Regions from separate parts of the Clostridium sp. CM027 genome, predicted to be linked through region 1. Evidence: riboswitches for the same ligand, from Rfam matches in the RefSeq annotation. Region 1 holds a riboswitch; the other holds the start of a gene.
The links. A riboswitch is a leader RNA that binds a small molecule or an ion and turns the genes downstream of it on or off. The one in region 1 is predicted to bind FMN.
Positions count from the first base shown of each region.

Region 1 (3,163 bases):
AGCTTCTTCAATAGTATTAAATTTATACATTTTTCCACCCCTTAATTATCACTTTGTGCTGTAATCATCACTTTTGGCGATGTAATGTTATTTGCTGTGTCTACAACTGATTGCTTATACAAATCCATTTTTTTCGAGAAAATCCATACCAATAGATTTCTTTTTTTCTGGAGCTTCACCATATTTAAGCAGTTTTTCAATATACTTCGCCATCATATCACTTTCAAGGTTAACCTCGTCACCTACTTTTTTACTAATTAAAGTAGTTTCACCTCTTGTATGAGGTATAATTGATACTTTGAAAATGTTTTCATCAACATATGCTACAGTTAAACTAATACCGTCAATTGCAATCGATCCTTTATGTACAATATACTTTAATATATCCACTGTAGTTTCTACAGACACCCAAGTGGCATTTTCTTCGATGCAAAAATCTACAATAGTTCCTATTCCGTCAATATGTCCACTTACTATATGGCCTCCTAACCTATCACTAGCCATTAATGCCCTTTCCAAATTGACATGAGAACCAGATTTCAATTTCCCTAAATTACTACTTCTTATAGTCTCCGCCATTACATCTACACTGAAGCTATTTTTATTAAATTCTGTTACGGTAAGGCACACTCCATTTGTGCTAATACTGTCACCAATCTTTATTCCACATATAACCTTTGTAGCTTTTATGGTAATTCTCGCAGACCTCGCACCTTTTTCTATAGACTTTATTTCTCCAATTTCCTCAATTAACCCTGTAAACATCTATTCACGTACCCTTCTATCATAATGTCCTCGTTAAATCTAGTTACTTCAGTATCCGTAAGCAATATAGCATCACTTACATGTTCTATTCCCTGTCCTCCTACTGGAGTCTTACCTGTTGTTCCGCCGAATATTTTCGGGGAAATAAAAGTAATAACCTTATCAACGATGCCTTCTTCTAATGCAGCATAATTTAGAGTACTGCCACCCTCAATCAAAATACTATCTATCCCCATATCACCTAGTACTCTCATTAAATAGTTTAAATTCACTCGGTTATTTTTACTTGGCGTTATAATAACTTGTGCGCCTTTTTGTTTAATAGCTTCAATTTTTGTCTCTTTCGCAAATTTTGTTGTAACGACAATAGTTTTTGTTTTTTCATCACATTTTAACACCTTTGCATCTATTGGTATTTTTGCTGTGCTATCTATAATTATCCTTATTGGGTTTTTGCTAATTATGCATTCTCTTCTTGTAGTAAGTTCTGGATCATCACTTAGGACAGTTCCAATTCCCACCATAATTCCAGTTACCATATGCCTTAATTCATGCACATACGCTCTAGATTTTTCATTACTTATCCACTTTGACTCACCAATAGAAGTTGCTATTTTTCCGTCTATTGTCATAGCAGTTTTCATGATGCAAAATGGCTTTTTATGAGTTATGTATTTTACAAATATTTCATTTGTTTTCTTTATTTCAGTTTCCATTATGCCCGTAGTTACTTCTATGCCACTACTTCTTAGAATTTCTATTCCCTTCCCTGCAACTAATGGGTTAGGGTCTATCATTCCAATTACCACTTTAGATATTTTATTTTGCACTATAGCATCAGCGCAAGGTGGCGTTTTACCATAGTGTGCGCAAGGCTCTAAAGTTACATACATTGTTGCACCTTCTACATTTTCTTTGGCATTTTTAAAAGCATTTACTTCTGCATGTGGTCCACCAAAATATTCATGATACCCCTCACCGATTATCCTATTATCTTTTACAATAACAGCGCCAACCAATGGATTAGGATTTACAAACCCCACCGCTTTTTTAGATAATTCAAGTGCTCTTCTCATATAATAATTATCCAATTTATCACCCCTAATTCTATAATTCTGGTGCCAATCTTCATAAATATTTCTCTCTTAGTATGCATAACTTTGATCAAATAAAATCATATATGTGGCTAAAATAATAAAAGCCCTGAAAACAAAGTTTTCAGGGCTCAATAAGCTAATTATATATCTAGTTAAATCATCACCTACCGGTGCTGTTCACTAAATATATTCACAATAAAATATAAAAGCAGTATTAACTATTTTTCATAGTTAATAAATGAAAATCTCCTATATTTATCATTATTCTCCTTCTCTCATCCAGACTTTACTGTCGGCTCTGGAATTAAACCAGATCTACCTTTCGGCTCGCGGGCTATACCGCCGGTTGGGAATTTAACCCTACCCTGAAGGATCTATTAAATTTTCAACTTAAGAATACCACTTTGTTATTTTAATGTCAAGCGAATCTTATAAATATAAACAATTAATCAAAATATTAGCTATAAACACTTTTAAATGATTTATTTGTTTTTTTTATTTCTTGTTTCATTATTTTTAATATTTACATCATTCGTATGCATATCTTTGTCATTATCAGTTCTCTTAATTCCTACTGAAGATAATTGCTCATTAGTAAGTTTCTGCTTTATACTCATTTAAAACACTCCCCTTTCTTCATTTATATTTTCCACTGGAAGAGAGATTTATACTACTATGATTTTCCCATCTATTCTAAAAAATTTATAAATTTTTATCTTGTAATAATTTTATATTTATATATAAGTTAATTAATCTTTAATTTACCGCTTTACATAACTAACGTAATAAAGTAATATTGTATTTATAGAATTCATAAAGGAGTGTTAATAATGAAAATTAAATTTAACTTACTAATTGTGGCAATACTTTCAACCGCTATTTTATCTGGCTGCGGAAACACCCCCACAGCTGATAATTCTTTAAAAGATATACAAGACAAAAAAGAACTAATAATTGGTCTTGATGATAACTTTCCACCAATGGGATTTAGAGATAAAAGTGGTGAAATTGTAGGCTTTGACATTGATATGGCAAAAGAAGTAGGCAAGCGAATGGGCGTAAAAGTAACCTTTAAACCAGTAGAATGGGACGGAATTATATTAAGTCTAAACAATAAAGATATTGATGCCATATGGAATGGATTAACAATAACAGATAAGAGAAAAGAACAAATTGCTTTTTCTAAAGTATACCTTCAAAATAAGCAAACAATTATTGTAAAAAACAAGTCAACTATTTCTAAAAAAAGTGATTTAACTGATAAAATTGTAGGTTTGCAAATGGGTAGCAGCAGTGAAGCT
Region 1 is NZ_CP077725.1:3,567,988-3,571,150, reverse strand. It holds gene KTC92_RS16980 (bifunctional 3,4-dihydroxy-2-butanone-4-phosphate synthase/GTP cyclohydrolase II) at 1-30, opposite strand, end outside; gene KTC92_RS16975 (riboflavin synthase) at 115-765, opposite strand; gene ribD (bifunctional diaminohydroxyphosphoribosylaminopyrimidine deaminase/5-amino-6-(5-phosphoribosylamino)uracil reductase RibD) at 750-1,856, opposite strand; FMN riboswitch at 2,126-2,239, opposite strand; gene KTC92_RS16965 (hypothetical protein) at 2,345-2,479, opposite strand; gene KTC92_RS16960 (amino acid ABC transporter substrate-binding protein) at 2,693-3,163, shown strand, end outside.

Region 2 (3,163 bases), 1.2 Mb from region 1:
GCATAGAATTCTTGCTATAAATAGAGGCGAAAATAGTAAGATACTTTCTGTGAAAATCAAAGCCGATAATGATAAGATTACTCAGTACTTAAGAGCTAAATGTTTAAAAGGGAATAATGAAACTGATAAGTATATAGAGTTAAGTATAGGTGATTCCGTAAAAAGACTTATATTCCCATCAATTGAGAGAGAAATAAGGTCCGGACTCACAGAAAAGGGTGAAACTAGCGCTATTGAAATATTTAAAGCTAATTTAAAGGCACTCTTAATGCAGTCACCTATAAAAGGAAAGGTAGTGCTTGGATTTGATCCTGGGTTTAGAACAGGGTGCAAAATAGCGGTGCTTGATGATACTGGTAAGCTTTTAGATATAGCTACAGTATACGCTACTGCGGGCAGTAAGGACGGTATTCAAAAATCTATAGATATTATTAAAAAATTGGTAATTAAGCATAATGTAGAAGTAGTGTCACTCGGTAATGGGACTGCTAGTCGTGAATCTGAAGAAATTTTAGCGCAGATAATTAAAGAACTTAAGGATGAATGCTCAAAAGATTTGTACTATGTTATAGTCTCGGAAGCGGGAGCCTCAGTATATTCAGCGTCAGAGCTTGCATCTAAAGAATATCCAGATATAGATGTATCTATTAGAGGAGCTATTTCTATAGGGCGAAGACTTCAAGATCCATTAGTGGAGCTTGTGAAAATTGACCCGAAAGCTATTGGAGTTGGACAATACCAACATGATGTAGCAGCTAAAAAACTCGATGAATCCTTAAAAGGAGTAGTTGAAGATTGTGTTAATGCTGTTGGCGTAGATCTTAACATTGCAACACCCTCTTTATTAGCTTATATATCAGGGATAAATGCTGCTATAGCTCAAAATATTGTAGCGTATAGAGAAGAAAATGGTAAGTTCAAAACTAGAAAAGAATTATTAAAAGTGAAAAGATTAGGAGCAAAAGCATATGAGCAATGTGCAGGATTTTTAAGGGTTATGGAGAGTAATGAATTTTTAGATAACACCTCAATTCATCCAGAAACGTATAATGCTACTAAAAAATTATTGGATTTTTTAAGGTACACAAGAGAAGATCTTAAATCTTTAAACTTTAAAGATTTGGATGATAGACTAAAAGATATTAATATTAATATGGATGAGCTTGCACAAATATTGGAGATAGGTGTTCCAACTCTTAGAGACATTATTAAAGAAATTAAAAAGCCTGGTAGAGATCCAAGAGAAGAACTACCGAAGCCGATATTAAAAACGGGTGTAGTTCAAATGTCCCATCTTAAACCGGGAATGAAACTTATGGGTACTGTTAGAAATGTGTCTGACTTTGGAGCTTTTGTTGATATTGGAGTTCATCAGGATGGGTTAGTGCATATAAGCCAGTTATCAGATAAATTTGTAAAGCATCCATTGGATGTGGTTAAGGTTGGCGATATAGTAGAAGTTAGTGTGATAGAAGTTGATGAGAAAAGAAAAAGAATATCATTATCAATGAAAAATAATTAATTAATATGTTGCTTATTTTACTGTATTTATATATAATTAAATTATAAAATAAAATTTAATAATCTTCAGGGCGGGGCTAATTTCCCCACCGGCGGTAAAGCCCGCGAGCCGTAAGGCTGATTCGGTTTAACGACATTTTGGAAGAGAGTTTTCCTTCCGAAGTCGTTAAGACAGCACCCTTGGGTGATGATTTGATTCCGAAGCCGACAGTATAGTCTGGATAAAAGAAGATGTGATATATATATAAATTTGCCCTGGCATAGTACTATGTCAGGGCTTGTATTATATCCATCCCTAGGAGATATAGTTAATTAGGGGGCACTAAAAATGAGAGACGAAAAACTTGTTAAACTAATCAAAATATCACTTTTATCTGTTATGGCTTTTCTTTTGATGTACATTGAGTTACCAATACCGATTTTCCCTGATTTCTTAAAAATTGACATCAGCGACCTGCCAGCACTTTTAGGGGCCTTTGCATTAGGACCAATAGCGGGAGTAGTTATTGAACTCTTTAAAAATATATTACATGGAATGCTAGCTACTAAAACAGCCTTCGTTGGAGAAGTAGCAAATTTTCTAGTGGGTTCATGTTTAGTATTAGTATCGGGATATATTTACAAGGCCCGCAAAAGCAAAGGTGGGGCTATTGCTGGATTATTAATAGGAGTAATTTGTATGTCGATTTTTGCAGGGATATTAAACTATTTTGTTGTTTTACCTTTATATGAAAAAGTATTAGGATTCCCAGTAGCTAGCGTTATAGAAATGGGATCAAAAATAAATCATAACATTGTCGATTTGAATTCTTTCATTATTTGGTCAATTATTCCTTTTAATTTACTTAAAGGAATGGTATTATCAGCAATGACCTTAGCTTTATATAAGAGTGTTTCGCCTATACTTCATAAAGAGAATATGGAGAGAGAATACAAAAGTAGAGAACAAAAAATATAAAAAACACTGGTATATAAATAGGGACTTATTTCAAAGATTTTAAAAAAAGGGTATTAACAAACTAAAGGATGACTTCTGCACAATGCAGAAGCCATCCTTTAGTTTTATTGTTCACCATTCACAATTAACCATGCTTTTAAATGTAGATATGGATGTTTTAGGATATATTCCATATCTATTTAGCTCTAGTAAAGAATCTCCTCTCTTTACGCTTCCATTATTAACAGTAACAGCCATTCGTATTCCTATTTTAGGCAGAAGGGTTAATACATCATCGTTATGGTGTCCATAAGGATAAGATAGATAATGGCTGCCGGTTAGTTCCGTATTTTTTATTAAATCTTTTTTTACATAATCTAAAGGTTTTGTAATTAAATAACCCTTGTTATTCTCTGTTTTATGTAAATTATGGGTATGGTTTGAATATTCAAATACATCAGTAGTTTCAGAAATATTTTTCCAACTTAAGAATTGTTGTGTTTTAGGATTAAATTCAACACTATTATCCTTGACATAAGATGTAATTAAAAATTGTGCAGCTTTAAAATTATATTTCTTCAAAATAGGATAGGCATAAATGTAGCTACTTAAATATCCATCATCAAATGTTATACATACTGATTTTTTAGGTAGTTCCAAATTCCCTAAAAGCCACTGTTCTAATTCAGCTAGATTTATTGTAGT
Region 2 is NZ_CP077725.1:2,328,983-2,332,145, reverse strand. It holds gene KTC92_RS11035 (Tex family protein) at 1-1,522, shown strand, start outside; FMN riboswitch at 1,580-1,758, shown strand; gene KTC92_RS11030 (ECF transporter S component) at 1,850-2,479, shown strand; gene KTC92_RS11025 (polysaccharide deacetylase family protein) at 2,591-3,163, opposite strand, start outside.
Region 2: another riboswitch for FMN. It lies ahead of KTC92_RS11030 (ECF transporter S component); the one in region 1 lies ahead of ribD (bifunctional diaminohydroxyphosphoribosylaminopyrimidine deaminase/5-amino-6-(5-phosphoribosylamino)uracil reductase RibD).